Regions from separate parts of the Arthrobacter sp. B2060 genome, predicted to be linked through region 1. Evidence: riboswitches for the same ligand, from Rfam matches in the RefSeq annotation. Region 1 holds a riboswitch; each other region holds the start of a gene.

The links. Region 1 has a riboswitch for S-adenosylmethionine ahead of AC5RUM_RS15575 (DUF1737 domain-containing protein). Riboswitches for the same ligand answer to the same signal wherever they lie in the genome.
Region 2: it holds a riboswitch for S-adenosylmethionine, as region 1 does, so the genes downstream of both, metX (homoserine O-acetyltransferase MetX) here and AC5RUM_RS15575 (DUF1737 domain-containing protein) in region 1, are expected to answer to the same signal.
Region 3: it holds a riboswitch for S-adenosylmethionine, as region 1 does, so the genes downstream of both, AC5RUM_RS11855 (aminotransferase class V-fold PLP-dependent enzyme) here and AC5RUM_RS15575 (DUF1737 domain-containing protein) in region 1, are expected to answer to the same signal.

The regions. Positions count from the first base shown of each region.
Region 1 is NZ_JBNHFR010000009.1:54,590-59,691, forward strand. It holds gene AC5RUM_RS15560 (PKD domain-containing protein) at 1-690, shown strand, start outside; gene AC5RUM_RS15565 (O-succinylhomoserine sulfhydrylase) at 701-1,909, opposite strand; gene AC5RUM_RS15570 (rhodanese-like domain-containing protein) at 1,910-2,320, opposite strand; gene AC5RUM_RS15575 (DUF1737 domain-containing protein) at 2,317-2,625, opposite strand; SAM riboswitch class IV at 2,639-2,752, opposite strand; gene AC5RUM_RS15580 (NtaA/DmoA family FMN-dependent monooxygenase) at 2,940-4,235, shown strand; gene AC5RUM_RS15585 (aromatic amino acid ammonia-lyase) at 4,240-5,102, shown strand, end outside.
Region 2 is NZ_JBNHFR010000002.1:232,902-238,003, reverse strand. It holds gene AC5RUM_RS05835 (zinc-binding dehydrogenase) at 1-719, opposite strand, end outside; gene AC5RUM_RS05830 (MFS transporter) at 822-2,204, opposite strand; gene metX (homoserine O-acetyltransferase MetX) at 2,432-3,604, opposite strand; SAM riboswitch class IV at 3,617-3,732, opposite strand; gene AC5RUM_RS05820 (VOC family protein) at 3,920-4,558, shown strand; gene AC5RUM_RS05815 (CPBP family intramembrane glutamic endopeptidase) at 4,660-5,102, opposite strand, start outside.
Region 3 is NZ_JBNHFR010000005.1:291,693-296,794, forward strand. It holds gene AC5RUM_RS11845 (metal-dependent transcriptional regulator) at 1-214, opposite strand, end outside; gene AC5RUM_RS11850 (class I SAM-dependent methyltransferase) at 246-1,004, opposite strand; gene AC5RUM_RS11855 (aminotransferase class V-fold PLP-dependent enzyme) at 1,098-2,507, opposite strand; SAM riboswitch class IV at 2,542-2,655, opposite strand; gene hisN (histidinol-phosphatase) at 2,825-3,637, opposite strand; gene rsgA (ribosome small subunit-dependent GTPase A) at 3,704-4,819, opposite strand; gene aroA (3-phosphoshikimate 1-carboxyvinyltransferase) at 4,803-5,102, opposite strand, start outside.

The DNA.
Region 1 (5,102 bases):
GGCTCGTCGTCGACCACCAAGACGATCACGGTCAACCCGTCCGGCGGTACCAGCCCGGGGATCTCCGTCCGCAGCTCAACCACGGCCAACGCAACAACGGCAACCAGCACGGTCGCCTTGGCCGCGCCGGCAGGCCGAACGGCCGGGGATGTCCTGGTCGCCTCGTTTACCACCGACCTGAACCCCACGGTGGCCGTGCCGGCCGGCTGGACCGCCATCGTCAACGGGCTGGGCATCAACAGCACCACCACATCCGGCGCACGGGTGTTCGCCTACTACCGCGTCGTGGGGTCGGCGGATCCGGCAACGTACACCTGGACGGTGAGCAAGGCCGTGAAGTGGGGCGGCGGCATTACAGCCTACGACGGCGTCAGCAATACAACGCCCCTGGACAGCGCGGTGACCACTGCGGTCAACGCGACCTACACCGCCACCAGCATCACGGTCCCCAGCGTCACGACCTCCAGGAATGGTGCCCGGCTGATTGGCGGCGTCGGCTTCGACACGGCAACGCCGGGTGCGACGGCGCCCACCGGGTGGACGGAGCGGTGGGAGGCGGCCAATGGCCAGATCGCCGAGCAGGCCGACCGGGCGCAGGCCACGGCGGGCGCCAGCGGCACCGCGACCTGGACGTTCAGCGCGGCCAAGGCGGCCGGAGCGTGGCGGACTGCCCTGAGGCCGGCAGCTTGAACCCAGGATCTCAGATCTGCTTGAGCGCCTGCTCCAGGTCGCCGATCAGGTCCTCGGGATCCTCCAGGCCCACGGACAGCCGCACCACGCCGTCGCTCAGCCCGATGGCTGCGCGGCCTTCGGGCCCCATGGCCCGATGCGTGGTGGTGGCCGGGTGGGTGATGAGGGTCTTGGCATCCCCGAGGTTGTTGGAGATGTCAATGATCTTCAGGGCGTCCAGCAGCGCAAAGGCGGCCTCCTTGGCCGACTGGCCCGCCGTCGTCGCGAGTTCCAAGGTGAGCACGGTGCCGCCGGCCTTCATCTGCTTGGCGGCAAGCTCGTACTGCGGGTGGGACTTCAGCAGCGGGTACTTGACCCAGCTGATGGCTGGCTGGTCCTGAAGCCATTCGGCGAGGCGCAGCGCGGTGGCCGATGAGTGGTTCACCCGCAGCGCCATGGTTTCCAGTCCCTTGGTGAGCACCCAGGCGTTGAACGCGGACAGGTTAGGCCCGGTGTGGCGCATCAGCTGCTTGACCGGTCCGTCGATGAATTCCTTGGTGCCCAGGATGGCGCCGCCCAGCACGCGGCCCTGGCCGTCGATGTGCTTGGTGCCCGAATAGACGATCACGTCGGCGCCGAGGTCGCCGCAGCGCTGCAGCAGGGGAGTGGCGAACACGTTGTCGACGACGACGGTCGCACCGGCCGCGTGGGCGAGCTCGCTGACGGCGGCGATGTCCACAATTTCCTGCATGGGATTGGACGGCGACTCGAAAAAGACAGCAGTGGTGGGCACCGAGAGGGCCGTACGCCACTGCTCAAGGTCCGGCCCGTCCACGAAGACCGTCTCCACGCCCCAGCGCGGCAGGATTTCGTTCAGGATCACGAAGCAGGAGCCGAACAGAGAGCGGGCGGCCACCACACGGTCCCCGGCGGCCAGCAGGGCGCCCAGGGCGGTGAACACGGCGGACATGCCCGACGCCGCGGCGAAGCACGCTTCCGTGCCTTCGAGCAGGCGGAGGCGCTCCTGGAAGGTGGCCACGGACGGGTTGCCGTAGCGGGAATAGACGAAGCGTTCGTCCTCACCCGTGAAGGCGCGCTCGGCAGCGGCCGCGGACTCGTAGACGAAGCCGGAGTTCAGGAAGATCGGCTCGGTGGTCTCCTGGAAATTGGTGCGGTCCAGCCCGCCGCGGACGGCTTGGGTCTCGGGACTCCAGCCGGCGGCATCTTGATTGAAGGTCACTTAGTTCTTTCCCAGGTTTGTCGGCAGACCGCGGTTTTTCCAGCCGTTGACGGTGCGCTCACCGTACCGGTCGGGCTCTCCCTCGAAGCCTTCGAGGACGTTGTACGAGGTGAAGCCGGCCTGGGTCGCCGCGATGGCTGCGGCAATGGAACGCTGGCCTGAGCGGCACAGGAAGACGAGCTCTGCGCCGTCGTCCTCCGGAGCCTGCTCCTTGAGCTGGTCGATGAAGGCCCGGTTGGGGATGCCGCCCGGGAAGGTCCACTGGATGAACAGCGGGTCATTCTCGGTGGCCTTGGTGTCGGGGATGCCAATGTGTGCCCATTCGCCCTCGGTGCGGACGTCCACCAGGACGGCGCCCTCCTCCAGCTTGGTCCACGCTTCGTGCGGGGTAAGGTCTCCGGCGTAGCTCATGCGTGCCCCTCGAAGGCTTCGGCGTCGAGGTTCTCGTCCGAGTCCAGCCGGTCCACGGCAGTGGCCACGGCGGCATCAGCTGTTGCGACGGCCAGGGGCAGGATGACGGCCTGGGCCACGATCACGTCCCTGCCGTTGAACGCGGCTGCCGGGTTGCCGTGCAGCACATACCCTTCGGCCAGGGCGTCCGAAATGCGTTCGCAGAAGGCACGGTTGTCCGGTCCGGTGATCAGGCGGTAGGCCAGTTTTTCCTCAGGTTTGTCCTGCGGGGCCGGCAGGGTGGCGCCGGCGGGCGCGTCCGTCATGACGGATCTCCTTCTCTCACGCTTGCAGCTCGAGTGGTCGATTGCCGAGTATTCACCTGAGGCACCCCGCCGCGAAAGGGAGGGTTGCCGACCGGCCAGTCAGGGCTTGGCGCCGGTTCTCATTACTCCTCAAAAAAGTAACACCGACGACGCCGGCGCGCACCGCCGCCGTCGTCATGTTCCGTAACGCTGGAGGCCTGCAGCGTCGGTTACAAAGATCTCGACCGGGTGCATAATGACGGGAGATGAACCGCCATAACGCCGGATGAAACCAGGCACCAGTGAACGAAGCGAATGCCAATAGAGTCGGCCCCATGCTGCACTTTGGGTGGTTTGTGGGCCACGGGTTCGGGGTCCAGGGCTGGGGGACACCCGGTTACGGGATCGGCTACGACTGGAAGAAACCCGGGCTGTACCAGCACGCCGTGCGCGAGTTCGAGCGGGCCGGACTGGACCTGTTCATCATCGAGGACTCCCTCACCGTCCCCGACACCTATGGCGGGAGCGCCGAAGTCTCGCTGGCGCAGGCCTCCTTCGCGCCCAAGCACGATCCGCTGGCCCTTGTCCCGTACCTGCTCTCCGCCACGGAGCACCTCGGCATCGTCCCCACCGTCAGCGCCTCCTTTTATCCACCGTTCACGGCCGCCCGGCTGCTGGCCACGCTGCAGCACTTCTCCAACGGCCAGCTCGGCTGGAACGTGGTGACCTCCGGCAGCGACCTTGCCGCGCAGAACTACGGGCTGGACCAGCAAATCGAGCACGATCTCCGCTATGAAAAGGCGGAGGAATTCGTGGACGTGGTGCGGAAGCTCTGGCGCAGCTGGGACCAGGACGCCATCGTGGAGGACGCCGGGGCCGGCGTCTTCGCCGACCACACTAAGGTGCGGCCCATCCACCACGAGGGTGAATTCTTCCGGGTCCGGGGCCCGCTGAACACGGCTCCCCTGCCGGAGGAGCCTGTGCTGGTGCAGGCCGGCGCATCGCCGCGCGGCAAGGCCTTCGCGGGAGGCAACGCGGATGTTGCCATTGCGCTGGCCCGCGGCTCCGACGGCATGAAGGCCTACCGCGAGTCCATCCGGGCCGAAGCCGCCAAGGCGGGCAGGAACCCCGACGACGTCAAGGTGCTGTTCGTCCTCAAGCCCACTGTGGTGGGCTCCAAAACCGAGGCGGAGGAACTGCGCGCCGCGCGGCGGGAGCTGACGCAGCGGGACGTCGACAGCCAGCTTAATTCGATCTCCTATCTGTCCGTCATCGACTTCAAACAGTTCGACCTGGACGAGCCGCTGCCGGCGCTCAGCACCAACAGTAACCAGGGCACGCTCGAGCACTTTTCCAAGGCGGCGCCGCCCGGCTCGACGCTGCGCGAGATCCTGCGGGCCCGCAGCGGCGGCGCCGGGGACAGCATCATCGGCACCGCGGAGGAAATCGCCGACCACCTCGAGGAAACAGGCGCCGCTGTGGGCGGGGACGGCTTCCTCTTCTCCGGTTTCGTGGACCCGGCCACCGTGCACGGCGTGCTGGACAAACTGGCACCGGTTCTCCGGCGCCGCGGGCTGCTGCGGACAAGCTACGGCGACGGCGGCCTCCGCCGGAACCTGCTGGACTTCTAGTGCCATGGCCGGGACACGGAGGCCGGACAGCCTGCTGCCGGATGCAAAACGTGCCACCTTCCTGATCGGCACGGCACACCTTGTGGCCGCCGACGTGGCACGGGTTGCCTCCGATCCGACGGTCGAAGTCGTCCTGAGCGCTGACGCAATGGAGCTGATGGGCCTCTCCCGGGATGTGGTCCAGTCGGCCATCGACTCCGGCCACAGGGTCTACGGGCTGAACACTCTGCTGGGCTCCGGCCGGGACACGGCGGTGGTGGAAGAATCCATCCTCGACTATCAGGTGCAGGTGGTCCGCTACCACCACAGCGGGATCGGCGCCCTGCTCGCTCCGGAGGAAATCCGGGCCGTGATCCTCGCGAGGCTGATCGGCTTCACCCGCGGCGGTTCCGGCGTCCGCCCTGAGGCAGCCCGGTTCTATGCAGAACTGCTCAACCGGGGTGTGCTTCCCGCCATTCCCCGCGACGGTTCCGTCGGCTCCTCAGACCTGACGCAGCTGGCCGCGGTGGCCGCCGTCGCCATCGGTGAAGGACAGGCACTGGCGCCCGACGGGAGCATCATTTCCGGCGCGGCGGCGCTCGCCGCGGCAGGCCTTGAGCCGCTCGTGCTGGCCGCGGGCGAGGCCCTGGCGCTGGTCAGCGCGAACTCATACTCGATCGGCGCAGGCACCCTGGCGCTGGCCCGGCTGCTGCATCTGGCCGACCTGGCGGACACGGCTCTCGCCCTGTCGCTGGAGGCCACCGGACGGTACGACGGCGGGGGGAACCTCAGCCCGTTTTCGCCGGCCGTGCAGGCGGCCAAGGCGGTGGACGGCCAGCGGATCTCGGCCGCGAACGTCCGGCGTCTGGTGCGCGGCGGCTGGCTGGA
Region 2 (5,102 bases), on a different contig from region 1:
GTGGCACCGCAGTCCAGGGCGAGCTGGTGCTTGCTGGCGTTCGGGTCAATCGCAATCACGGCCGCGGCGCCGGCGAGCGCCGCCGCCATTACTGCGGAGAGACCGACGGCACCGAGGCCGAAAACGGCCACCGACTGGCCGTCGTCGACAGCTGCCGTGTTAAGGACCGCCCCCATTCCGGTGAGCACGGCGCAACCGAACATCGCGGCAACCGTGTCCGGGACGTCGTCGTCAATGACCACCACCGATTCACGGGCCACGACGGCATAGTCTGCAAACGCGGAGACGCCCAGGTGGTGGTTGATCCGTTCGCCGGAAGGGGCCCGGAGCACCGCCTCACCATGCAGGAGGTCACCTGACCCGTTGACGTCGGCGGCACGGTGGCACAGGGCGGGACGCCCGGCCTTGCAGGCCCGGCAGGCGCCGCAGCTGGGGACGAAGACCAGCACAACGTGGTCCCCCACCGAAACGTCCGTGACGCCGTCGCCCACGGCTTCGACCCGCCCGACTGCTTCATGCCCGAGTGCCATGGGAAGCGGCCTGACCCGGGAACCGTCAACCACGGACAGGTCAGAGTGGCACAGGCTCGAATAGGTGATGGCGACGCCGAGTTCCCCCGCCCGGGGTGCGGGCCGGTCCAATTCCTGCACGAGGAGTGGACGGGCTTCGGCGTAGCGGGTTCCGGAGGGAACGGTGGCATAGAGGACAGCTGCTCGCATGGAAATTCCTGCCTTCGGTGGATTGCCGGCACGCAGCTGCCCGGGCCTGCGTGGTCGCGGGTCCGGGCAGCTGGGCTGGCTGTTGTGCTTGCTTACTGGTGGCTACTTTTTGCCGGCGGCCAGAAGGTCGGCGGTGCCCTGGGCGTCGGCGGCGTCGACGTCGTGCAGTGAAATGCCGCGGGTTTCCTTGAGGAAGTACACCGAGATCAGGGTTACGATGCAGGCCCCGAGGAGGTACAGCGCCACCGGGGTGGAGGACTTGAAGCTGCCCAGCAGGGAGGTGGCGATGATCGGGGCCATGGAACCGGCCACGATGGACGTCACCTGGTAGCCCAGGGAAACGCCGGAGTAGCGCATCCGGGTCGGGAACATCTCGGCCATGATGGACGGCTGGCCGGCGTACATGAGGGCGTGGAACATCAGGCCGATGGTGATCGCGGCGAGGATGATGAGGTCATTGGCGGTATCCATCATGGGGAAGGCGAAGAAGCCCCAGGTTCCGCCCAGGATGGCGCCGGCCATGTAGACGGGACGCCGGCCGAAGGCGTCGGACAGCTTGCCGACCAGCGGGACCGTGCAGAAGTGGATGAAGTGCGCCACCAGCAGGAGCAGCAGGATCCGGGACGTGTCGGTCTGCACGACGACCTTCAGGTAGGTGATGGAGAACGTCACCACGAGGTAGTACAGGATGTTCTCGGCAAAGCGCAGGCCCATGGCGGTGAAGACGCCGCGCGGGTAGCGGCGGAAGACCTCGGCGACGCCGTAGCCCTTCTTCTCGACGGTGACTTCCTTGCGGGCCTCGAGGAAGATCGGTGCGTCCTGGACCTTGGTGCGGATGTAGTAGCCGATGATGACGATCACGGCAGACAGCCAGAAGGCCACGCGCCAGCCCCAGCCGAGGAATGCTTCCTGGGAGAGCGTGGAAGAAAGGGTGAAGAGCACGCCAGTGGCCAGCAGGTTCCCCATCGGAACGGCCGACTGCGGCCAGCTGGACCAGAATCCGCGGGACTTGTTGGGGCTGTGCTCGGCAACGAGCAGCACGGCGCCGCCCCATTCGCCGCCGACGGCGAAGCCCTGGACGAAGCGGAGGAACACCAGCATCGCCGGGGCCCAGTAACCGATCTGGGCGAAGGTGGGCAGGCAGCCCATGAGGAACGTGGAGACACCGACCAGGATGATGCTCAGCTGCAGCAGTTGCTTGCGGCCGAACTTGTCACCGAAGTGGCCGAACACGATGCCGCCGATCGGCCGGGCCACGAAGCCCACGGCGTAGGTGACGAACGCCGCGATGATGCCGTCCAGCTCCGTCCCTGAATTGGGGAAGAACATCTTGCCGAACACCAGGGTGGCCGCGGAGGCATAGAGGAAGAACTCATACCACTCAACCACCGTGCCGGCCATGGACGCCGTAACGACTTTCTTCAGGCCCGACGCCTTGACATCGGTTTCCTCTACGCGGCTTGCGGCCGGGTTTTCCGTACTCATTTTGTGAACTCCTTCGGCGTCTTCGTCGACACCACATGGGACCAGGCTCTGACGGACCTGTGATGTGTGCCACTGGCCGCCGTTTCCAACGAGTATGGTCTGCCCCTGCTGCAAGCTCAACGACAAATAGTGCAGGGCGCATCTGCATAAATGCACAGTCAACTGGCCCTAGAGCCATTCCCTGCGGCGTCGGAGCCGGTCCCGGGAGCGGGAGTTCAGGTTGGTGATCAGGCTGAGAAATGCCCGCGGAGCTGGGCGCTGAGCTGCCCGATCTCGGTGAGGAAGCCGTCGTGGCCGATCGGCGCTTCGATGACATGGACGTCCACGTCACCGGGGAGGGCGTCGGCGAGTTCACGTGACTGGGACGGGAAATACAGCCGGTCCGAGTCGACGGCGGCGACAAAGAAGTCCGCCGTGGTCCGCGCCAGCGCATCCTTCAGGGTTCCGCGCCCGCGGCAGATGTCGTGGCTCATGAGGGCTTCGGTAATGGCGATGTAGCTGTTGGCGTCGAAGCGCTGGACGAGCTTGCTCCCCTGGTGGTCCAGGTAGCTTTCCACCTGGTACCGGCCGCGGTCCGCGAGGGCATCCGCCTGCAGTGGAGCTTCGCTGTCCTGGGCGTTCCGGCCGAACCGGAAGTCCAGCTCGTGCGCCGAGCGGTAAGTAATGTGGGCGATCCGGCGGGCGAGGGCCAGCCCGGCTTCGGGGATCGGGCCCCCGTAGTAGTCGCCGCCGTTGAAGTTGGGGTCCTGGCGGATCGCGAGGGTCTGCGCCTGCGCAAAGGCGATCTGTTCGGCAGTGCTGCTCGCGCCCGCGGAGATCACGCCGCAGCGGCGCACCCGGTCGGGGAAGGTGACCGCCCACTCCAGTGCGCGGGCGCCGCCCATGGAACCTCCCACAACGGCAAACCAGCTGCTGATGCCGAGCTGGTCAGCCAGGCGCGCTTCGGCAACGGTGGAGTCCCGGAGGGTCACCAGCGGGAAGCGCGAGCCCCACGGCTTGCCGTCGGGGGCGGCCGACGCCGGGCCCGTGGATCCGTAACAACCGCCCAGGATGTTAATGGAGACGACAAAGAACCTGTCCGTATCCGCCGGCGCGCCCGGTCCGGCAAGCTGCTCCCACCAGCCTTCCTCGTCCCCGCCGCCCCGCGTCACATGGGTGCTGCCGGTGAGTGCGTGCTCCACCAGGATGGCGTTGGAGCCGTCCGCGTTGAGCGTCCCCCATGTTTCGTAGGCAAGGGTGACGTCGGGGAGGAATCCGCCGGCCTCGAGCTCGATGCCGCCGATGTTGGCATACTGCACAGTGCCGTCGGGAACCCGGCCGTCCAGAGTGCGGTTGTCCAGCACTGTGCCGTGGGGAAGTCGGCCCTCCGGCACATCGGTGCGGGTAACGGAAATCGTCATCGGTATACCTCTTCTACGCGCTTGCCCGCCGCCAACTGGCCGGCAGGCCAGGTCTTCACCCGGGGCACCCCACCGCGGAAGGAGGGTTGCCGGCCAGCAAGCCGGGGCTGTCGCTGGCACTCATGACCTGGACCAAGCTTACGAAAGGGCCCACGCTCCGCGCGAAGATTGTGACGGCTATGTGACTCCAGCGGGCCCTGAACGCTGGCGGCGGGCACCAGGGCAGATCTCGGAAATCTGCTCTTCCGCACATAGCCCAAACGGGTTAGGCAACCCTTAGCTGAGAGCCGCGTCACAAGATGCCAAGATGAGGGCATGCGCATGGATCACGTCTCTTACGCCTGTGAACACGATGGCCTGGCGGCCACCACTGAACGAATTTCGTCCGCCCTCGGCGTTGAAGCCGTGAAGGGCGGGGTACACCCCCGTTTCGGAACGCGAAACATGATTATCCCGCTCGCGGGACACAAATACCTTGAGGTCGTGGAGGTCCTGGACCACCCGGCGTCGGACAAAGCCCCGTTCGGACAGGCCGTGCGCGCACGCTCTGCCGCCGGCGGCGGCTGGATGGGCTGGTGCGTCGAAGTGGACGACCTCGCCCCGTTCGAGGAGCGTCTGGGACGCGCCGCAGTCAACGGCAACCGCAAGTTCCCGGATGGCCGCGAACTCGTGTGGAAGCAGATCGGCATCCTGGGCCTCATTGCGGACCCGCAGGTCCCGTACATGCTGAAGTGGGAGGGCGATCCTTCCCTGCACCCGTCCAACGCCTATGACAGCAATGTCAAGATGTCCAGCCTCACCATCGCAGGCTCCGCCGAACGGGTCACCGAGTGGCTCGGCGAGCCTGTCGAACGGCCGCTGGAGGATGTTGCCGTCAACTGGGTGGCTCCGCACGGCACGCCGGGCATTCTGTCCGTCACGTTTGAAACCGCAGCAGGCGCCGTCACCATCTGACGCGCCCGGCAGCAGGCTTCAACTGCACGCTGCCACTACACTTCGGCCGCCATCAGCGGGTGCCAACGACGCCACCCACCGATGGCGGCCGAATTATTTCCCTACCCCAGGCCGATGCTCTTTCCGAACAGGCTGAAGCCGACGAAGGCCACTATGTCCAGCAGCGCATGGGCGATGACCAGCGGCATCACCCGCCGGGTTTTGGTATAGATCCAAGCGAACACCACGCCCATGATCGCATTGCCGATGAACGGCCCGAAGCCCTGATACAGGTGGTAGCTGCCGCGGAGCATGGAGCTGACGAAGATCGCCACCGGCACCGACCAGCCGAGCTTCCCGAGGCGGTCCAGCAAATACCCCACCACAATCACTTCCTCCACGATGCCGTGGCGCACCGCGGAAAGAATCAGGACGGGAATCGTCCACCAGTACGCGTCCAGGGCACTGGGGATGATCGCCGTCGTAATACCCAGCGCCCGGCCCGCGGCATAGAGGCCCAGTGAGGGAATGCCGATCAGCGCCGCCAGCCCCAGTCCCTGGAGCA
Region 3 (5,102 bases), on a different contig from region 1:
CTCCCTCCGGAGTCAGTGTGATGGCGCTGTACGGCTTGTGCAGCACCAGCCCCTGGTCCTTGAGTTTGCGCACCATCTCCGAGACCGACGAATTCGCCACGCCAAGGCGCTGTGCCAGCTGGGTTGACGTAATCGGCTTGTCCTGCCACTCAGTGAAAGAGTAGATGACCTTGACGTAGTCCTCGATCGAGGAGGATGGCGTACTGGTCTTCACGGATCCAAGCCTACCCGCTGCATGGACGACATCATGCCCTGACAGCCCGCCACGTCTGAGTGAGGTAGGGAAGGCGCAGCAGCTCGCCTTCGGTATGCCCCAGATGCTCATGCAGGTACCAGTCCAGGTTTGCGGTGACCCTTGCCCGGCTGGCCGCGTTAGCTTTGAGGTAGTAGCTGCGCGACTTCGCCAGTTCAAGGAGGTCGGCGGTGGTGACCGGGTCCTCCCAGCGGGTGAGGTGGCTTTCCAGCCCTGCGAATTCCGGACCCAGCGGGGGCCGGAAGTGCGGCTTGTGCACGTCACCGGCGTGCATGATGCGCGAGAGCCTGTGGACCCAGGGCACGGATGTGTCCAGCTGGTTCCAGACCAAGCCAAGCACGCCGCCGGGCCGCAGGATCCTGGCGATCTCGGTGCTGGCACGCAGGGGGTCGCACCAGTGCCATGCCTGCGCCACAGTGACGACGTCGAACGCCGATCCGGGAAGTCCTGTGTCCTCAGCGGTTCCCTCCAGCGCCTCCACCGCAGGGTAGGCGTTACGGAGCTGCTCAAGCATGTCCGGGGAGGGGTCAACCGCGCTGACACGCAGGCCGCGTGCCACGAGCAGCTCCGTGTACTTGCCGGTTCCTGCGCCGAGATCGGCCGCCGTCCGTGCGCCGGAAGGGACCAGCCAATCCGCGGACTCAGCCGGATAGCCGGGCCGAACACGGTGGTAGTGCTCGCCGCCGTCCTGGAAGCTTTGACCGAGCTCCTGCCGCCGCCCGTGGTCGAGTTTAGGGCCACCGCGTGCCACGCGCCGTCTCCTTAGGGCAGGGTAAAAATTGACCCTTCGAATTTACCGCATTTGTGACTGCGCCGTCTGGCGGCCGTCAGTCGAGGGTGCCGCTCAGTCCAGAGTGCAGGGCGCAGCGCCTGCGGTACCGGGTGTGTTCGGTGCCCAATGCGGGTAGGTGCGGGTGTCGTTGGACGGAACCCAGCGCCCGGAGTCCACCACGTAGTCCCAGCCGAGGCCGCTGCGGCGCAGCTCCTCGATGCCGGCGAGGAGGCGCTGGACGTCCTCAAGCCGTGACCCGACGCCGAAGCTGGCGCGCAGGGAACCCGAGGGCAGGCCCAGGCGCTTGAGGAGCGGGTGGGCGCAGAAGCGGCCGTCGCGCAGCCCGACGCCGTGCTCGGCAGACAGGTAGGCAGCCACCAGTCCGGCGTCGTAGCCCTCCACCGAAAAGTTGACCACGCCAATGGTGTCAGTGTCGGGGTTGGTGTCCGAGAAGATCTGGTGGACAGTGACGCCGTCGATCTTCTGCAGGCCCTCGACGAGGAAGGAGCGGATGGCGGCCTCGTGCGTGTGCCATTGCTCCTGGTCCAGGGCGGCGATCACCTGGGCCGCCCGGGCGAGGGTGGCTGCGCCCAGGACGTTGGGCGAGCCGCCTTCGTGCCGCGCGGGGCCGGTGGTCCAGCTGACGCCGTCGAGCCGGGCTTCACTGACTGCGCCGCCCCCGGCAAGGTGCGGTGACCCGGCGTCGAGCCAGTCGGTGCGCCCCACCAGGACGCCGGAGCCGAAAGGCGCGTACAGCTTGTGGCCGGAGAAGGCGAGGTAGTCGACGTCGTCCGCGGCGATGTTGATGCGGCGGTGCGGCGCGAGCTGCGCCGCGTCCACCACGATCCGGGCGCCGAATTCGTGCGCCAGGGCGGCGAGGCGGCGGATCGGCAGGATCTCACCGGTGACGTTGGAGGCGCCGGTCACGGCAAGCAGGCTGATGTCGCCCTGCTCGAGTTCAGCCCGAAGGCTGCCGATGGTGGCCTCAAGGGTCTCGGACGCCACCACGCTGCGGTGGGGCACACCCTGCCACGGCAGCAGGTTGGCGTGGTGCTCGATGTCCAGGTACAGGACTTCCCCGGTGTAGCCGTGGTCCTCGACGGGGAGGCAGCCGGCCAGCAGGTTCAGCGAATCCGTGGTGTTCCGCGTGAAGATCACGGAGTCGTCCGGGCGGCCGCCCACAAACTCGCGGACGATGTTCCGGGCGTTTTCGTAGACAGAGGTGCTGATCTGCGAGGCGTAGCCGGCCCCGCGGTGCACGCTGGCGTAGAACGGCAGGATCTCGTTGAGGTAGGCGGAGACTACGGAGAGTGCAGGGGCCGACGCTCCATAGTCGAGGTTGGCATAGCGCACGTGGCCGCCCTGGATGAGCGGGGCCTGGATCTCAGCGCCGGTCACTGCCGCCAGCGGCCGTCCGGCAGCGGCAAACCGATCGTCGAGCAGGCCGGCAGCGGTGTTGGAGGAGAAGGTTGCAGTAGTCATGGGACCTCGCTGTGAAAGGACCCCTTGTGACGGGGATCCGCGCTTGCCGGGTCCGTTCCGGACCGGCCTGGTCGTCACCCGGGGCACCCCACCGCGAATGGAGGGTTGCCGGCCAGCAAACCGGGGTTTTACGCTGGCACTCGTGACCTGTAGAAAAGCGTAGAACACCGGCCCGCCGATGAAAAAGCCGATGCAATTGTTAAGCCGTTTGTTACAGCCGTCCCAAATTCGGGCAGGTGGCCGAACATACGACGTCGGACTCCACCTTGAGGGCGGAGTCCGACGTCGAATATTCCCCGAAAGCGCGCTGGGCCGAACTACAGCAGATCGTCCAACTGCGGGTTGAGGCGCTTGAGAACCTCGGAATGAAGGATCGAGTTGGTGGCCAGGGCGTTGCCGCCGAAGGGGCCGTCGGTTCCCTCCAGGGAGGTGAAACGGCCGCCCGCCTCCGTGACGATGGGCACCAGCGCAGCCATGTCGTACAGGTTCAGTTCGGGTTCGCAGGCAATGTCAACGCAGCCTTCAGCCACCATGCAGTAGGACCAAAAATCCCCGAAGGCACGGGTGCGCCACACGTCCTCAGTGAGGGCAAGGAAATCATCCAGGTTTCCCCGCTCCTTCCAGCCGCCAAGGCTGGAGTAGGACAGCGAAGCGTCCGAGAGCTTTGAGACGTTGGAGACTCTGAGCCGGGTGGCAGCGGCCAGCGAACGGCCCATATAGGCGCCGGCGCCCTTGGCCGCCCACCAGCGCTTTCCGAGTGCGGGCGCACTCACCAGGCCCACCACGGGCTCACCTTCATCAACGAGCGCGATCAGCGTTGCCCAGACAGGGACTCCGCGGACGAAGTTCTTGGTTCCGTCGATGGGGTCAATGATCCAGCGCCGGGAGCCGTGGCCGGAACTGCCGAACTCCTCGCCGAGGACGGCATCGCGGGGGCGGGAACGGGACAGCTGTCCGCGGATGGATTCCTCGGCGGCTTTGTCGGCATCCGTCACCGGTGTCAGGTCAGGCTTGGTTTCGATCTGAAGATCAAGCGCCTTGAACCGGCTCATGGTCTGGTCGTCCACGGAATCCGCCAGTACATGGGCCAGGCGCAGGTCGTCGTTATAGCTCGAAGCGGGTTGGGTCATGGTTCCAAACTACCGTCAAAGAACCGGCGGGGCGGGGATGTCCGCTGGCCGGAGGCGCCGTGCGGCTCAGCTGACGCTTCCGAGTTCCTTTGTTTCCTGGGCTTCCATGCGCGGATCGGTGCCCAGCAGCCGGCGCAGGGAGGCAAGGCGGGCGGGCCCGGAGGGTCCTGCATTGCCGGCCTCCACCCAGGCGTCCACACCGCAGTTCACAGCGGAGGCATCGTGCTTGCAGCCCCGCTCGCAGGCCTCCGTGCCGGGCTCCAGATCGGGGAACGAATGCAGGATCCGGTCCGGATCCACATGGGCCAGGCCGAACGAACGGATGCCCGGGGTGTCAATGATCCAGCTCCCGGAGGGAGCATCCGCCAGCTTGAGTGCAAGAGCCGACGACGACGTGTGTCGCCCGCGTCCGGTGACGGCGTTGACGCCCCCGGTGGCACGTTCCGCGCCGGTCAGCGCGTTCACCATGGTGGATTTGCCGACGCCGGAGTGGCCCAGCATGACGGTGACTTTGCCGTCCAGATGGGCGCGCAGCTCGGAGACGGCGTTTATGTCGAGGCGGGCGGACAGTCCGTCGTCGGAGCGGGCGTCAATGCCGGAGGCGGCCGAGTCGGCGGTGCGGCTGATGATGACCGGGAAATCGAGGTGGCGGTAGTTATCCAGGAGTTCCGAGGGGTCCTTGACGTCGGCCTTGGTGACGAGCAGCAGCGGCTCGATGCCGGCGTCGTAGGCGGCCACCAGCGCACGGTCGATGAAACCGGTCCGGGGCTCCGGGTTCGCTGCCGCCACAACAACCACCAGCTGGTCAGCGTTGGCCACCACCGCCCGTTCTACCGGGTCAGTATCGTCGGCGCTGCGGCGCAGCAGCGTCTTCCGGTCCTGGATCTTCACGAGCCGGGCCAGTGTGTCCGGAGCTCCGGACACATCTCCCACGAGGGACACGAAGTCCCCCGCCACCACGGGGGAGCGGCGGAGCTCGCGGGCCCGGGCGGCAATGACGGTGCGTTCGTCGCCGGAGTCCTCGCCGACAACCGCTGTGTAGCGGCCGCGGTCAACGGTGATGATGCGTCCCGTCACGGCGTCGTCATGGCTGGGCCGGTCTTTGGTGCGGGGCCGGGTGCCTTTCTTGTTGGGCCGGATGCGGACGTCGGATTCGTCCCAGGACTCAGTACTGCGTGCCACCGGTGGTCCCTGCAGCGTTGCCGTGCCAGCTGTGGCTGCCTTGCGCGATCATGTCCGCCCACAGTTGCGGGAAGTCCGGCATGGTTTTGGCGGTGGTGCCGATGTCCTGGACCTCGACGCCCCTGACAGCCAGTCCGAGGATGGCGCCCGCGGTGGCCATCCGGTGGTCAGCGTAGCTGCGGACCACGCCGCCGTGGAGCTTAGCGGGCCGGATCACCAGCCCGTCGTCTGTCTCCTGGACATCGCCGCCAAGGCCGTTGATTTCCGCCGCCAGCGCGGCCAG